4 regions of the Streptomyces sp. NEAU-174 genome follow, and region 1 is predicted to be linked to each of the others. Evidence: riboswitches for the same ligand, from Rfam matches in the RefSeq annotation. Region 1 holds a riboswitch; each other region holds the start of a gene.
What was found. Region 1 has a riboswitch for cyclic di-AMP ahead of ACT2CW_RS00610 (C40 family peptidase). Riboswitches for the same ligand answer to the same signal wherever they lie in the genome.

Region 1 (4,204 bases):
AACCGTTTGCACTCGCGAGCTGTCTTAGTAAAGAGCGAGGCAGTCGAGAGGAGTGGCCAATGGGGGTATTGGGGGCAGTCAGAAGTCATGGGCGGCGCGTGGGCGTCGCGCTGGGGCTGGCGGGGATGGTGGTGCCGCTCGCGGTGGCCGTCGCCGGTCCGGCGCAGGCTCAGGCGCGGCCGCTGGGCCGGTCGGCCGGCACGGTGACACCGGTGAGCATGGCCGCGTCGTCGTGCACGACCACCGCGGGGCCGTATCAGCGGCAGGCCGAGCGCTTCCTGGGCCGTCCGGTGGACGGGCGGCAGTCGCGAGCGGACTGTCTCGCGATCCAGAAGTTCCAGATCGACCACGGCATCAGTCCGACGATCGGCTACGCGGGCCCGATCACCTCGGGTGTGATGAACCTCATCAGCGCCCAGAAGGCCGCCGGGCACAACCCGAACGCGGCGCGGAAGTGCCCGACCAACAAGGGCCGGATCGCCTGCGTCGACCTCACCCGCCAGCTGAGCTGGGTCCAGGACGGCTCCCGGCTGGTCTACGGACCGGTGCCGGTGCGGTCCGGGCGGGACGGCTTCGAGACCCGCACCGGGCTGAAGAGGGTCTACTGGCGGAACATCAACCACTGGTCGACGCTCTACAAGGTCGCCATGCCCTACAGCCAGTTCTTCGACGGCGGCCAGGCGTTTCATTCGATCGACGGCAGCGTATGGTCGCCGCCCGGCTCCCACGGCTGCGTCAACATGCGTAAGGGCGACGCCAAGAAGTACTGGAGCCTGCTGAAGAACGGCGACGACGTGTACGTCTACGGGCGCAAGCCCGGCACCTGAGGCGCTGGCGGCGCCGCTGAAGCGCTGACGGCGCCGCCGAGCCGATGACGATGCCGCTGCCCGGGGTCCCGGCCCCGGGCAGCGGCATCGTCGGGATCAGGGGGCCTACGAGGGCCGTACGCTCCCGTAGATCGGCATCTCCGTGATCGGCGCCTTCTTCACCACATCGCCCGGCTTCGGCGCGTGGATCATCATCCCGTCGCCGATGTAGAGGCCGACATGGCTGATGTCGTCGTAGAAGAAGACGAGATCGCCCGGCTGGAGCTGCGACGTCGAGACCCGCGTACCGGCCTTCACCTGGTCCCAGGTGGTGCGCGGCAGCGAGATCCCGGCCGACTTCCAGGCCGCCTGCGTCAGCCCCGAGCAGTCGAAGGAGCTGGGCCCGGTGGCGCCCCAGACGTACGGCTTGCCGAGCTGCGCCTTGGCGAAGGCAATGGCCTGGGCCGCCTTGGAGCTGCCTGCCGGGGCCGAGGGGGTGGAGGGCGCCGTCGAACCGGAGCCACCCGCGTTCTGCTGCTCCTGCTCCTGCTGCTTCTTGCGCGCGGCCGCCTCCTGCCGCTGCTTCTCGGCCAGCTCGGCGGCCTTACGGCGGGCCTCCTCCGCCTTCTTCTTCTCGATCGCCGCCAGCCGCGCCTTCTCCTTGGCGGTCAGATTCGCCAGCAGCCGCCGCGCCTCGGTCAGCTTGTCCTGGACGGTCTTCTTCTGGACCTTCAGCTGCTTCTGGGACGCGGTCAGCGAGGCGAGGCTCTCGCTGGCCTTGCCGCGCTCCTTGGCGGCCTTCACCCGCTGCTTCTGGAAGTCGTCGACGGCCTGCTTCTGCCGGCCGGTCATCCGGTCCATCAGATGCGACTGGTCGAAGACGTCCTGCGGATCGTTGGAGAACAGCAGGGTCGCGGCGGAGCGGGCCATTCCGCCGTCGCGGTACTGGGCGGCGGCGTAGTTGCCGAGCATGCGCCGCGCCTCGTTGAGCTTCTCGGTGCGCTGGGCGACGGAGTCCAGCAGCTTGTCGACCTTGGCCCGCTGCTGGTCGGTGCGCTCCTTGGCGGCGTTGTAGCGCTGGGTGGCGGTCTCCGCCTGGTGGTACAGGGTGTCGACCTTCTCCTTCACCTGCTCGATCGACTGGGCGGCCGGCTTGGGGTCGGTGGGCGCGGCGTTGGCCGACTGGGAGAGGAGGGTGACGGATGCGAGGGCGGCCGTGGTGAACCCGACGGCCGTACGGCGGCTGTGACCGGTGAGCGGGGCGGGTATTCGGCTCCGCGGCTTGCGGTGCGACGCCAAGGGAGGCGACTCCTTCCGTGGACCGCCTACCGGGTTAGCTGTCGGGTTCGGGCGGTACGGAAGGCTGCCCTACGGCCGTGTCCGGGCGGCACTGTCCGTGCCGCACCGTTTCGGGCCGATTCACCCCGGTGTTGCGTTGTTGGGTCCCCGGCTCCGGGCGCCTCACGGCGTACCGGACTCGGCGGAGGCAGCCCGTGCCGACGTGGTTCGCCGACGGATCTTCCGGGCCGCCTGACGCAGGACGGTAGCCAACACGTGGGGCTCCTGTGAAGACTGGTGACCGTTTTGCCCGAAACCGTTTCGTGATGTTCGGACGTCGGCTGTCAGTGGGGCGGCCTAGACTCGGGGAGCGATGAGCAGCCTCTTTGACGACAGCTTCCTGGCGGACCTCGGGCCTCCTTCGGACGAGGAGCGGCCACCGCCGCCCGAGGAATCGGCACACCCTGGTCACGGCGGTGCCGAGGACGTGCCGCATCACCTCTTCAGCGGCGATTTCGACGCGCCCGTGCCCCGGGAGGCCCACTACCGGGACGGCGCGGCCCGGCCCGTCGTGGACCCGTCCGCCCTGCTCGAGGGGTTGAACGAGCAGCAGCGGGCCGCCGTGGAGCACACCGGCTCGCCGCTGCTGATCGTCGCGGGCGCCGGCTCCGGCAAGACCCGGGTGCTCACCCACCGCATCGCCTATCTGCTCGGCGCCCGCTCCACCCACCCCGGCCAGATCCTCGCCATCACCTTCACCAACAAGGCGGCGGGCGAGATGAAGGAGCGCGTCGAGGAGCTCGTCGGCCCCCGGGCCAACGCCATGTGGGTGTCCACCTTCCACAGCGCCTGTGTCCGCATCCTGCGCCGGGAGTCGAAGAAGCTGGGCTTCACCTCGTCGTTCTCGATCTACGACGCGGCCGACTCCAAGCGACTGATGGCGCTGGTCTGCCGGGATCTGGATCTCGACCCCAAGCGGTTCCCGCCGAAGTCCTTCAGCGCCAAGATCTCCAACCTCAAGAACGAGCTGATCGACGAGGAGACCTTCGCCGGGCAGGCGGCAGACGGTTTTGAGAAGACGCTGGCCGAGGCGTATGTGATGTACCAGGCGCGGCTGCGCGAGGCCAACGCGCTGGACTTCGACGACATCATCATGACCACGGTCAATCTGCTCCAGGCGTTCCCGGACGTCGCCGAGCACTACCGCCGCCGCTTCCGGCACGTCCTGGTGGACGAGTACCAGGACACCAACCACGCGCAGTACACACTCGTGCGCGAGCTGGTGGGCACCGACACCGAGGAGACCACGGCCGCCGAGCTGTGCGTGGTGGGCGACGCCGACCAGTCGATCTACGCCTTCCGGGGCGCCACGATCCGTAACATCCTCCAGTTCGAGGAGGACTACCCCACCGCGCGGACGATCCTCCTCGAGCAGAACTACCGCTCCACCCAGACCATCCTGAGCGCGGCCAACGCGGTCATCGAGCGCAATGAGAACCGCCGCCCGAAGAACCTGTGGACGGACGCCGGCGCCGGGACCGAGATCACCGGCTATGTGGCCGACACCGAGCACGACGAGGCCCAGTTCGTCGCCGACGAGATCGACCGGCTGACCGACGCGGGCGACGCCAAGGCCGGGGACGTGGCGGTCTTCTACCGCACCAACGCCCAGTCCCGTGTCTTCGAAGAGGTCTTCATCCGCGTCGGGCTGCCGTACAAGGTCGTCGGCGGCGTGCGCTTCTACGAGCGCAAGGAGGTCCGGGACGTCCTCGCCTATCTGCGGGTGCTGGCCAACCCCGAGGACTCCGTCCCGCTGCGCCGGATCCTGAACGTGCCCAAGCGCGGCATCGGCGAGCGCGCGGAAGCCATGATCGACGCGCTGTCGCTGCGCGAGAAGATCACCTTCCCGCAGGCGCTGCGCCGGGTCGACGAGGCGTACGGCATGGCGGCCCGCTCGGCCAACGCCGTCAAGCGGTTCAACACGCTCATGGAGGAGCTGCACACCATCGTGGAGTCCGGGGCGGGCCCGGCCACCGTCCTGGAGGCGGTGCTGGAGCGCACCGGCTATCTGGCCGAGCTCCAGGCGTCCACCGATCCGCAGGACGAGACCCGGATCGAGA
Region 2 (4,204 bases), on a different contig from region 1:
TCGCTATGTTCACCGGCAAACCTTGTCGCCATAGGGCCATAGCGCCATAGGAGAGGTCAATCGCATGCGTTCCGGTAATGGTCGACACCGTCGCCCCCGTCAGGCCCCGGCCATCATCGTCGCGGCGGGGGTCACGGGAGCGGGCCTCGCCATACCCCTCTTCGGGGCGGCCGGCGCACAGGCCGCCCAGACCGCCACCTGGGATCACGTCGCCGAGTGCGAGAGCGGCGGTATGTGGAGCGCCAACGAGGGCAACGGCTTCTACGGCGGGCTCCAGCTGACCCTCGACATGTGGAAGAAGTACGGCGGCACGGAGTACGCCCCGCGCCCCGACCTGGCCAGCCGCTCCCAGCAGATATCCGTCGCCGAGGCGATCCTGGGCGACCGCGGCCCCGACGCCTGGCCGAGCTGTGCGCTGGGCGCCGGGCTCACCGACGGCGGTGGCGCCCCCGATGTGGACCCCGGCAGCACGGCCACCTCGGACCCGGGGACGGGCCGCGGCGATGACGACCCGGGGGACCGGGGGCGGGACGGCTCCTCCTCGGACGCCGACCGTTCGGGGACGTCCGACGGCGCCGACGGGCCGGACGCGCCGGACGCGTCCGGGTCGGCCGAGGGTACGGAGGCGCCCCACACCTCCAAGTCCCCCGACGGGTTGGACGGCTCCGCCTCGGACGACCCGGCGGCGGACGATTCGGATGCGCACGATTCGGAGGCGGACGGCCCCTCGGGCTCGGACCGCCCCTCGGCGTCGGACGACTCCAGGACCCCCTCGGCCGACCCGTCGCCCTCCGGCCGCCACCGCGGCTCCCCGGACGCCGGGGAGGGGGCCGACGACGGCGACGCGGGGAGCGCACGGCCCTCCGGGCGCCATGCCTCGCGCGGCGCTTCGGACCGCGACGCGGGCTCCACGGACGACGATTACACTGTTCGCCCCGGTGACAACCTGTCAGGGATCGCCGAGCACCAGAATGTGTCCCGGGGTTGGGAAGGGCTCTACGAGTCCAACGAGGACCTCATCGGAACCGACCCCGATCTGATCATCCCTGGTCAGCGACTTGACCTCACCATCAGGGAGCAGTGATTCGGGGGGAATTGCCCGATCTGGACCCGGTGAGACATACATCTCGTCACATTTTCCGGGGCGCACCTCGTGTCCGATCCCTCCTCACCCGGCCCCACCTGCGCCGATGTGGGCCGGGTGAGATCAATTACAGCCCCATTCACTGCCCTTGGGGTGTTTGAACGTTCTTGGCAGGTGTGTTTAACGTCTTTCCGCTCGCCACCGCGGGCACCGTCGATCGTCACGCCGAATCCTGCCGGCGGTCGGGGGGAAGCCGACGCGTCAGCGCCGAAGGCAGGAGCGGGGGACCCAAGGTAGGTGCCGAGTGGCCTGTGGATACGGGCTTGTCGGCTAGGGGTGAAGCCGGGAGCGACCATCGCGACCGGCCGGGCAACTCACGTCCGAACCCGACAGCTCACCTCGTAGGCGTCGGTGAGGAAACGAACCAAAATGCTCAAGTCCAACGGGAAGCACCGCCGCCCCTCCAAGGCCACCCGTATCGCCGCGCTCACCGGTCTCGCCGGTGCCGCCGTGGCGGCACCGCTCATCGGGGCGACCTCCGCCTCCGCGGCCACCACCTCGCAGTGGGACCAGGTCGCGCAGTGCGAGTCCGGTGGCAACTGGTCGATCAACACCGGCAACGGCTACTTCGGCGGCTTGCAGTTCTCGAGCTCCACCTGGGCCGCCTACGGCGGCACGGCCTACGCCTCCACCGCGGACAAGGCCAGCAAGGCCCAGCAGATCCAGATCGCCGAGAAGGTCCTGGGCAGCCAGGGCAAGGGCGCCTGGCCGGTCTGCGGCAAGGGTCTGACCTCCGGCGGCAGCCCCTCCGCCCCGTCCGCGCCCTCCGGCTCGCAGGACCAGCCCTCGGCGACCACCAAGTCCGCCCCGGCCGCCCAGCCGGCGCAGCCGAAGGCCCAGCCGCGCACCGCGCCCGAGCACGCCGCGCGGCAGCAGACTCGTGGCCCGATCAAGAAGGGTGACGGCGAGTACAAGGTCAAGTCCGGCGACACCCTCGGCAAGATCGCCAAGGTTCACGACGTCAAGGGCGGCTGGAAGAAGCTCTTCGAGCTGAACAAGGACATCGTGGAGCAGGCCGACCTGATCTTCCCGGGCCAGCAGCTGCACCTCCGCTGAGCCACGGTCATGACGGGCCCCGGCCGGGCGTGCCGCCCCTATGGCGCGCCCGGCCGGGGCTTTCCCAATGCGCGGGAATTCTGGATTTTGATCCGGAATCCGGCGTTTTGTGTCGTGCCCCTGTCTCGTGGGGCGGGCGAACGCGGGGCGCAGCCCTCCCGGCCCGTTAGGCTCGTGCTGCTACCGCAGACCCATACGAAGGAGAACCTCGTGCCGTCCATCGACGTCGTCGTAGCTCGCGAGATCCTCGACTCGCGAGGCAACCCCACGGTCGAGGTCGAGGTCGGCCTCGACGACGGCAGCACCGGCCGTGCCGCCGTGCCGTCCGGCGCCTCCACCGGCGCCTTCGAGGCCCTCGAGCTCCGTGACGGCGACAAGAACCGCTACAGCGGCAAGGGCGTGGAGAAGGCCGTCCTCGCCGTGATCGAGCAGATCGGCCCCGAGCTGGTCGGCTATGACGCCACCGAGCAGCGGCTGATCGACCAGGCGATGTTCGACCTGGACGCCACCCCGGACAAGTCCTCGCTCGGTGCCAACGCGATCCTCGGCGTCTCCCTCGCCGTCGCGCACGCCGCCTCCGAGGCGTCCGACCTCCCCCTCTTCCGCTACCTCGGCGGCCCGAACGCCCATCTGCTGCCGGTGCCGATGATGAACATCCTCAACGGCGGGTCGCACGCCGACTCCAATGTGGACATCCAGGAGTTCATGATCGCCCCCGTGGGCGCGGAGTCCTTCTCCGAGGCCCTGCGCTGGGGGGCCGAGGTCTACCACACCCTGAAGTCGGTGCTGAAGGAGCGCGGTCTGTCCACCGGCCTCGGCGACGAGGGCGGCTTCGCGCCGAACCTCGGCTCCAACCGCGAGGCCCTCGACCTGATCCTCGAGGCGGTCAAGAAGGCCGGCTACCAGCCGGGCCAGGACATCGCGCTCGCGCTGGACGTCGCCGCCTCCGAGTTCTACAAGGACGGCGCGTACCAGTTCGAGGGCCAGTCCCGCTCCGCCGCCGAGATGACCTCGTACTACGCCGAGCTGGTCGCCGCGTACCCGCTGGTCTCCATCGAGGACCCGCTGAACGAGGAGGACTGGGACGGCTGGAAGACCATCACCGAGCAGCTCGGCGACAAGGTCCAGCTGGTCGGCGACGACCTCTTCGTCACCAACCCCGAGCGGCTGTCCCGCGGTATCGACAGCGACACCGCGAACGCCCTGCTGGTCAAGGTCAACCAGATCGGCTCGCTGACCGAGACCCTCGACGCGGTCGAGCTGGCCCAGCGCAACGGCTACAAGTGCATGATGTCGCACCGCTCCGGTGAGACCGAGGACGTCACCATCGCCGACCTGGCCGTCGCCACCAACTGCGGCCAGATCAAGACCGGTGCCCCGGCCCGCTCCGAGCGGGTGGCCAAGTACAACCAGCTGCTGCGCATCGAGGAGATCCTCGACGACGCCGCGGTGTACGCGGGCCGTTCCGCCTTCCCGCGCTTCAAGGGCTGAGCGGACACGTCTGACGCCCGTCCCCGGCCGTGGTCCCGTACCGTGGCCGGGGACGGCGTCGCTCGACGGCGTTACCCAAGCGAAGTCATCACCGGGGAGGCGACGTGCCGGCGGATCGGGAACGGTTCTCCACCGCGACCAGGCTCAAGGCGCTCGGCGAGCACGCCGCCGCCCGGGTCTACCGCGTGCGCACCAAGCGCCGCCGCGGCCGGCTGACCGGCCGGGCCGCCCTGCTCGCGCTGGTCGTCTGCTCCCTCGTCGTGGCGCTCGCCTATCCGATGCGGCAGTACATCTCCCAGCGCTCCGACATCGCCGAGCAGCGGCACGAGGCCCAGCGGGCCCGCGAGGACGTGAAGAAGCTGCGGGAGCGGAAGGCCCGGCTGCGCGACCCCGCCTACACCGAGCAGCAGGCCCGGGAGCGGCTGCACTTCCTGATGCCGGGGGAGACCGGCTACTCCGTGGTGGACGGCGCCGGCTCCACCGAGCACTCCACCGACCAGGGCGCGGCCGGCC
Region 3 (4,204 bases), 1.0 Mb from region 1:
CGACGCCCGATTTGATGGCGGACGAGGTCAGCCCGCGCGGCTCCGGGGCGCCGCCGCCCACCTTGGTGGCGAGGACGATGTCGGAGCGGTTGCCGCGGGAGGCGAACCAGTTGCCGAGGATGGTCTCGGACTCGCCGCCCTCGTTGCCCGGTACCCAGGCGGAGTAGACATCGGCGGTGTCGATGAAGTTGCCGCCCGCCGCCACGTAGGCGTCGAGCACCCGGAAGGACTCGGCCTCGTTCGCGGTCCAGCCGAAGACGTTCCCGCCGAGGGAGAGCGGGAAGACGGACAGGTCACCGATCTTCTGTGTGTTGTCAGCCATACGTCTCTACAACGGTTGGCCGGGCGGGGTTGTTCCGGCCCCGGCCCCATCGATCGGCACCTGAACCGGCGGCCCTGGCGTCAAGGGGGGAGAGAGCGCCAGGGCCGCCGGGGTATCAGGGGTTCAGCCCGTGCTGGCGCAGCCAGGGCATCGGGTCGATCGGCGAGCCGCCGCCCGGCCGGACCTCGAGGTGGAGGTGCGGGCCGGTCACATTGCCGGTGGCGCCGACACGGGCGATGACATCGCCCGTCGACACCTTGCCGGAGGTGACCACCATCGAGGACAGGTGGCAGAACCAGAGCTCGGTGCCGTCGCTCATGGTCAGCACGATGCGGTAGCCGTACGAACCGGCCCAGCCCGCCTGGGTGATGGTGCCGCCGTGCACCGCCTTGACCGGGGTGCCGGTCGGGGCGGCGAAGTCCTGGCCCGTGTGGTTGGCCGACCATATGTCGCCCGCCTGGCCGAAGCTGGCGGTCAGGGTGTACGAGGCGACGGGGAGGGTGTACTGGGCGGCGAGCCTGGCCTGGCGCTCGGCCGCGGCCTTCTTCTCGGCCGCCTCCTTCGCCCGCTGCTCGGCGGCCCGCTTCTCCGCCTCGGCCTTGGCCTTCCGCTTGGCGGCCGCCTCCGCGGCCTGGTCGGCCGCCTTGTCCGCGGCGGCCCTGGCCTCCTTGGCGGCGGCCTGCGCCGCGGCGGTGCGGCTGTCCTCGTCCGCCGCGTTCTGCTGGTTCTCGGCCTGCTGGAGGATGCGGGCGCGGAGCGCCTCGCCCGCGTCGGTGGTGCCGCGCTGCTCGTCCTCGCTGGTCAGACCGGCCTGGGAGAGCGGGGCTGCGGCGGTCTGCGCGCCGCTGCTGTCGTCCGACGCCCAGGAGCCGATGCCCGGCAGGTCCTTGGCGGCGGGCAGGCTGGCCTTGACCTGATCGGCGACATGGCCGAGGTCCGGCATGGATATGGGGAGCTGGGGACGGTCCTTGGCGCTGGCCATACCGCCCGCACCGACCGCCGCGATCACGCCGACCCCGAGGACGGCGCCGCTGCGCGCCATGGTTCCGCCGCGCTGCTTGGCCACGCGGTGCCGGCCGCGTACGGGAGCGATGGACTCCTCGGTGGGGTTCCACTCCTCCCAGGTCTCGGCCTCGAATCCGGCACCCGGGCCCTCGGAGGCGCCCTCATCCGCGTAGCGGTCGTCGGGGGCGAAACCGTATGGGTCGTATGAGTCGTCGGGGGCGAATCGGCCGTCCCCTGAGCTCATCCCGCCACCGGCGTCGAAGCCGGGGCCGTAGGCGGTGGCGGTCCCCAAACCGCCTCCCCGTGTGCGATACGGGGCCTCGGCCAGGACAGACCTGTTGGACGCCACGGAGGCGCACTCCTTTCCTTCCCTCTCGCCTACCGGGTTAGCTGACGGGTTCGGAGCAGGAAGGTCTCCTACGGGTCAGGTTCGACCCGATTCACCCCAAGGTGTTGGTTCCCCGGTTCCCTTGGTGCTGCTGGTGGTGCGGTACTGCCGCTGTGCGTACGGGATTCGGCGACGGCGCACGGTGCCGCCCTTGCGACGGTTGTGACGACCGCGCTGCGTTATCGAACGTTAATAGAGAGCGCGATGTGATTCCAAGCTGTTCCGAGGAATCCGCGCACCTTTGGCATGAACTTAGCGCTCAAGGAGGGACAGATGGGGGCGAGTCGACGCGCGGGGCAAGAGTTGGCAAAACCGCATACGGATCGATCGTGCATCAATTGTTATGCGGAGGGAGCTCGGTCGGTTACGCAGGGTGTGCGGTGCGGTGCGCCGGGGTACGGTGCGCCGGGGTACGGTTGGCCGGTCGGCTAGGAGGGCGTGGGGTTCGGCCTGTTATCGCCCCCACCGGGGCCCCCACCGCTCTCTCGCCCGTTGTCCCGCCTGTTGTCCCCGTTGTCCCGTCCATTGCCGCGGGCCCGCGTCCGACGGACCGCCAGCAGCGCCATGTCGTCCGACGTCCCGCCACCCGTATGGCGCTCGACATCGGCCACCAACACGTCCAGCAGCTCCTGCGGACCGGCGAAGCGGCGGCCGCGCAGCCGCTCCTCCGGGTCATAGAACTCGCCATGGCGGTCCCGGGCCTCCGTGACCCCGTCCGTGAACAGCAGCAGCGTCTCGCCCTCCGCGAACGCCAGCTCCATCACCCGGTCCGGCCAACCCGCCAACTCCCCCATCCCCACCGGCAGCGCCGACGCCTCCGGCTCCAGGGCGCGCACCGCGCCGCCCTCCTCCAGGAGCAGCGGCGCCGGATGGCCGCGGTTGATCAGCCGCAGGGTGGAGCCGCCACGGGGAATTTCGGCCACCACGGCCGTCGTGAACCCCTCGGCCACCTCCAGGTCGGCCCGCCGGGCACCCTCGCGCTGCAACGCCCGCTCCAGGCGGCCCACGAGCGCCTCCAGGGTCGTCTCCTGCTCCGCGGCCTCCCGGAAGCAGCCCAGGAGGATCGCCACGACCTCCACGGCCCCCAGCCCCTTGCCGCGTACGTCCCCGACGGTCAGCCGTACGCCGTGCGGGGTGTCCTGGACCGCGTACAGATCACCGCCGATCGCCGCGTACTTCTCCGCCGGTACGTAGCGCGCGGCGATCTCCAGCCCGGCGAGCCGGGCGGGCGGCGCGGGCAGGACGGCGCGCTGGGCCGCCTCCGCGACACCGCGCGCCGAGGCGAGCCGGTGGTGGCTGCGGCGTACGACGCGGTTGATCACCACCGCCAGCACGGTCACGGTCGCCACCGTGATGATCTCGGTGGCCGCCTGGGTCGGGTCCCTGACCCCGTGCAACTCCGCCAGCAGACAGGTGGTGAGGACGGCGACGACGGCCGTGCCGATGGTCTGACGCAACGGTAAGAGCGCCGCGGCGACCAAAGGGGCGGCGGCGAAGAACGGCGAGGCGGTGTAGCCGGGCGGGGCGGCCAGGTCGAAGGCGATGCCGCCGAGGACGAGGACGGCGGGGACCCAGCGGGCCATACGGCGGCCCGGGGGCTCCTTACCGTTCTCATCGGCCGGAGCGGGCCCCGCGGTGGGCCCGGCGGACGCGTCGGTGGCGGCACCCGCCGCGGCACCGGCCGCGGCACCGATGTCGATGAGCGTACGGACGCGGGTGGTGGGGCGGCGGCGGGCGAGCGGGCGGGTCAGCCGGGGCCAGGCCGTACGCCGCTCCGTAACGCCCTCCGTACGGGCGCCCGTACGAGCCCTGCTCCCTCGCACCCGCACCGGCTTCTCTCGCTTCCCTGGTCCGCGTCCCGCCGCCGTCACGGCGTCCCGCCGCCGTCACAGCGTTACGGCGGCATCGTCGTCACGGGGTCACCGTCGTCACCAGGCTTCCGGCTGACGGGCCGCCAGGCGAGCCGGTGTCGGCCAAGCGGGTGCTCGGTGGGTGGGATGGGAAGGATGGGGATGGGAAGGGTGGGGATGGGAAGCGTCAGATACCGCGCACGTCAGAGGTCGACGCCCAGCGCGCGGGCGTGGCGGTCCGCCGCGAGCTCCGCCGAGACCTCGTCGAGGTACACCTCGCACACCAGCCGGCCGTCCCGGGTCAGGTTGTGCTCCAGCTCCCACAGCACGATCTCGTCCCCTCCGGCGAGGAGGAAGGCGTGCTCATAGAAGCGGCACCAGGTCGCGTCGGGACCGCCGGAGCGGCGCCGGGGCTTCGGCGCGAGGGCGATGTCATGGGCGAACGCGGTGGCCAGCAGCCGCTCGGTGTCCTCGCCCGGGCGGTCGGGGTTCTCCGCGCGGCGCAGGACGCGACGGGCGTGGTCGGCCGAATTGTCGGCCACATACGCACGGGAGTTCTCCACCGGCTCGGCCGTGTGCAGCAGCTGGTCCGGGAGCCACAGCGGTAACCCGTCGAGCTCCTCCCAGCGGGCGCCGCCG
Region 4 (4,204 bases), on a different contig from region 1:
AACGCCGCCTCCATGCTGGCCGTGCTCGGCCTGGGCGCGCAGGGCGGCGAGGAGGTCGTCCTCGCTTCCGACGCGGACGACGCCGAGGTGGCGCTCGACCGTCTGGCGAAGCTGGTGGCGGAGGGGCTCGAGGAGCTTCCCGAGACCGTCTGACCCCGGGCGAGCCCTGCCTGGAATTCCCTGGTGATTCCCGGAGTGATTTCAGGGATTCGGCACGGCGGGGCCGCGGTGGCCGTAATGGTCACCGCAGCCCCGCCGTTTTCATGTTTCCGCGTACAGAATTCCCAAGAGTTGTATACGGGAGCTCTGTTAATTCCGGCCGCTCGCCGTGTTGACGGAATGTTTCGAAGTCCTCACCGGAATCGGGCGGCGCAGCCGGTATTCCGACAGCGCGCGCTCGGTGTGCGCGGTGGCGAGCGCCCGCGCGCGGTCGGCGTCGCCGCGCGCCACCGCGTCCACCAGCGCGCCGTGCTCCGCCCAGGACTCCATGGCCCGCGCGGCCGGGTCGGGGCGCACGGCGCCCTCGGGGGGCGCGGGCCGCGGGCCGGGAGCGGCCGCGTACACCCACGCGGTCTTACGGCGCAGCTGGACGAGCAGCGCGGCCAGGCTCGGGCTGCCGGACGCCTGGGCGAGCGTCTCGTGGAACCAGTCGCCCAGCGGCCGCAGTTCGCCGAGCTGACCGCCCTGGGCCCGCTCCCGGCCGAGCCGGACCAGTCCGCGCAGCACCTTCAGATGGGCCTCGGTGCGGCGCTGTGCGGCCCGTGCGGCGCCCAGCGGCTCCAGCAGCGCGCGGATGTCCAGCAGATCGGCCGCCTCGCGCTCGGAGGGCTGGGCGACGCAGGCCCCCGCGTGCCGCCGGGTGGTCACAAAGCCCTCGGACTCCAGGGTGCGCAGGGCCTCGCGGACCGGCACCCGGGAGACGCCGTAGCGCCGGGCGAGCAGTTCCTCGGTGAGGCGGCTGCCGGGCTGATACGCACCGGAGACGATGTCGTCGCGAATCGCCGCGCAGATCGCGTGTGCCGAAATCCGGCGACCGCCCTGGACCGCGTTCGTATCCCCGCTCATTTACGGTCCCGCATTGTCGAACCTCCGCCTTAACGCCCGCGAAACTAACCATGGAACGCGCGTTGACAGACTCTATTCCACGCGGCCGCCATTTCCGATGGCGGGAAGCATTTCATGGATATTTTTTGGTCAGCCGGGCGGTGGCACGCCGAAGGCCCCGTCCGGCGGACGGGGCCTTCTCGGAAGTCTCACGGGGTCTCGGAATCCCGGGATCCCGGGATCGTGGGACCCGCGCGGCGTTCGCGCCGGACGCGCGACGGGTCAGACGTTGACGCCGTGCGTCAGACGTTGACGCCGTGGTTACGCAGGTACGACAGCGGGTCCATGTCCGAGCCGTAGTCCGGGCTGGTGCGGGCCTCGAAGTGCAGATGCGGTCCGGTGACGTTCCCGGTGGCGCCCGACAGGCCGATCTGCTGGCCGGGGGTGACCTTCTGGCCGACCGAGACGCTGATCGACGACAGGTGGCCGTACTGGGTGTACGTGCCGTCGTTCATCTTGATGACGACATTGTTGCCGTAGGAGCCGCCCCAGCCCGCCTCGACGATCTCGCCCATGCCCACGGAGTGCACCGTGGTGCCGGTGGAGGCGTGGAAGTCGATACCGGTGTGGGTGCCGGAGGACCACAGCCCGCTGGACGCCTGGTAGCCGGTGGAGACGTAGGAGCCGCTGATCGGCGACACGAAGGTGTTGAGGCGCTTGCGCTCGGCCTCGCGCGCCGCGCGCTCCTTGGCCTCGCGCTCGGCCTTGGCCTTCTTCGCCGCGGCCTCCGCCTTCCTGGCGGCCTCCTGGCGGGCGATCGCCTCTGCCTTGGCCTTGGCGGCGGCCTGCTCGGCGGCGGTCTCCTGGGACTGCGCCTGGGCCTCGATGTGGTCCGCGATCCCGTCGCCGATCACGATCGCCTGGGTCAGACCGGTCTGCTGGGGATCGGGGGCCCCGTCGGCCGCGAACGCCTGTCCGGTGATCCCGGCGACCACACCCGAGGCGACGGTCGTGATGCCCACGACGTTGGCGCTCGTGCGGATGTTGACCTTGGTGGTGCGGCGGTGCTTCCCGGTGGCAGTGCGGGTGGACGCCATACTGAGGCGCACTCCTTTCCTTCCTTCTCGCCTACCGGGTTAGCTGACGGGTTCGGAGCAGGAAGGTCTCCTACGGACCCCTCCCCCGGCCGGGGAAGGCGCCCGATTCACCCCTGGGGACGTGTTGGGTCCCCGGCTCCCCTGGCTTGCGCCGTACGGGGACTCGGCGATGACTGTCCGGTGCCGCGGGTGCGGCGGGTCGCTGGCGAACAGCCGGACTGACGCTAAACGGGCTCGCTTTCGATCACCAAACGGTTCCGGTTTTTTGTTGCTCTCCCCACAAACCAAACAAGCAGTCAATCCTATAAATCGGGCATGTCGGATGGACTCCGGCGCCCTTCCGGGGCCGGGGTCCCTCCGCCGCCGGCTCATGGACCGGAGGCCCACCGGACCGTCCGCGGGACCGTCAGCGAGTCGGCCGGACCGGTGGTTCAGCGCACGGATCCGGCCAACTCTCCCCGCCTCAGTTGGAGATGACGCTGACCTCGCCGATGCCCAGCGCCCGGACCGGCTCCTCGATCGCCGAGGCGTCCCCGACCAGCACCGTGACCAGCCGGTCCGCCGGGAAGGCGCTCACCACCGCGGCGGTGGCCTCCACCGTGCCGGTCTCCGCCAGCCGGGCGTACAACTGCGCCTGGAAGTCGTCCGGAAGATGCTGCTCGACCTGGTCCGCGAGGGTGTTCGCGACGGACGCCGCCGTCTCGTACTTCAGCGGGGCGACGCCCACCAGGTTCTGCACCGCGACATCGCGCTCGTCGTCGGTCAGCCCCTGCTCCTTCAGCGTGCGCAGCACCTTCCAGAGGTCGTCCAGCGCGGGGCCGGTGACCTCGGTGGCCACCGAGCCGCTGATCGCCAGCATCGAGGCGCCCGAGGAGCCGCCCGTGGGCGACGGGGGCCCGGAGCGCAGCACCTGGCCGAAGGCGCGCACCCCGTAGGTGTAGCCCTTCTCCTCGCGCAGCACGCGGTCGAGGCGGGAGGTGAGGGTGCCGCCCAGGCAGTACGTGCCGAGCACCTGCGCGGGCCAGACCCGGTCGTGGCGGTCGGCGCCCACGCGCCCGATGAGCAGCTGGGTCTGCACCGCGCCCGGCCGGTCGACGATCACCACACGGCCGGTGTCGTCCGCGACGATCGGCGGAGCCGTGCGCGGCGCGCCCGCCCCGCCCGTCCAGGCGCCGAGGGTGTCCGCGAGCGCCCGGTCCAGGTCGACGCCGCCGAGGTCGCCCACGATGACGGCGGTGGCGGTGGAGGGGCGGATATGTGCCTCGTAGAAGGCCCGCACGGCCGCGGCGTCGATGCCCTCGATGGTCTCCTGGGTGCCCTGGCGCGGCCGGGACATCCGCGACTCGGCCGGGAAGAGCTCCGCGGAGAGGGCCATCGAGGCGCGGCGGGCCGGGTTGGCCAGCTCATGGGGGATCTCGTCCAGCCGGTTGCGCACCAGCCGCTCGACCTCGCCGTCCGGGAAGGCGGGGGCGCGCAGCGCGTCGGCCACCAGACCGAGCGCCTTGGGCAGCCGGGAGACCGGGACCTCCAGGGAGACGCGGACGCCGGCGTGGTCGGCGTGGGCGTCCAGCGTGGCGCCGCAGCGCTCGAGCTCGGCGGCGAACTCCTCGGCGTCGTGCTTGTCGGTGCCCTCCGACAGGGCGCGCGCCATGATCGTGGCGACGCCTTCGAGCCCGGCCGGCTCGGCGTCCAGCGGCGCCTCCAGGTTGATCTCCACGGCGACGACCTGCTGGCCGGGGCGGTGGCAGCGCAGCACGGTGAGGCCGTTGGGCAGCTCACCGCGCTCGGGGGCGGGGAACGCCCACGGCCTGGGGGCGCCGCCCTTGGGCTGCGGGTGGAAGGTCATGGTCGCGGTGACGGCGTCGCTCACTGGGCCGCCTCCCCTTCTGCGTCGGTCTCGGCGGCTTCGGCGGTGTCGGCTGCGTCCTCGGCGCCCTGGACGGGCTCGTAGACCAGCACGGCGCGGTTGTCGGGGCGCAGCCGCGCCGCGGCCACGGCCCGCACCTCCTCGGGGCTGATGTCGAGCACCCGCTCCACGGCGGTCAGCGCCAGCTGCGGGTCGC

Region 2: another riboswitch for cyclic di-AMP. It lies ahead of ACT2CW_RS44745 (LysM peptidoglycan-binding domain-containing protein); the one in region 1 lies ahead of ACT2CW_RS00610 (C40 family peptidase).
Region 3: another riboswitch for cyclic di-AMP. It lies ahead of ACT2CW_RS05110 (M23 family metallopeptidase); the one in region 1 lies ahead of ACT2CW_RS00610 (C40 family peptidase).
Region 4: another riboswitch for cyclic di-AMP. It lies ahead of ACT2CW_RS33740 (M23 family metallopeptidase); the one in region 1 lies ahead of ACT2CW_RS00610 (C40 family peptidase).

What each region holds. Positions count from the first base shown of each region.
Region 1 covers NZ_JBQTCE010000001.1:140,305-144,508, reverse strand. Annotated here, with positions in the region: gene ACT2CW_RS00615 (L,D-transpeptidase) at 69-827, shown strand; gene ACT2CW_RS00610 (C40 family peptidase) at 933-2,105, opposite strand; cyclic di-AMP (ydaO/yuaA leader) riboswitch at 2,114-2,299, opposite strand; gene pcrA (DNA helicase PcrA) at 2,458-4,204, shown strand, end outside.
Region 2 covers NZ_JBQTCE010000024.1:95,513-99,716, reverse strand. Annotated here, with positions in the region: gene ACT2CW_RS44750 (transglycosylase family protein) at 65-1,084, shown strand; cyclic di-AMP (ydaO/yuaA leader) riboswitch at 1,340-1,507, shown strand; gene ACT2CW_RS44745 (LysM peptidoglycan-binding domain-containing protein) at 1,514-2,200, shown strand; gene eno (phosphopyruvate hydratase) at 2,411-3,691, shown strand; gene ACT2CW_RS44735 (FtsB family cell division protein) at 3,796-4,204, shown strand, end outside.
Region 3 covers NZ_JBQTCE010000001.1:1,163,211-1,167,414, reverse strand. Annotated here, with positions in the region: gene ACT2CW_RS05115 (aldo/keto reductase) at 1-322, opposite strand, end outside; gene ACT2CW_RS05110 (M23 family metallopeptidase) at 438-1,676, opposite strand; cyclic di-AMP (ydaO/yuaA leader) riboswitch at 1,688-1,822, opposite strand; gene ACT2CW_RS05105 (PP2C family protein-serine/threonine phosphatase) at 2,144-3,544, opposite strand; gene ACT2CW_RS05100 (DUF6227 family protein) at 3,769-4,204, opposite strand, start outside.
Region 4 covers NZ_JBQTCE010000013.1:270,921-275,124, forward strand. Annotated here, with positions in the region: gene ACT2CW_RS33730 (HPr family phosphocarrier protein) at 1-153, shown strand, start outside; gene ACT2CW_RS33735 (GntR family transcriptional regulator) at 310-1,065, opposite strand; gene ACT2CW_RS33740 (M23 family metallopeptidase) at 1,347-2,141, opposite strand; cyclic di-AMP (ydaO/yuaA leader) riboswitch at 2,156-2,320, opposite strand; gene ACT2CW_RS33745 (M16 family metallopeptidase) at 2,605-3,987, opposite strand; gene ACT2CW_RS33750 (M16 family metallopeptidase) at 4,008-4,204, opposite strand, start outside.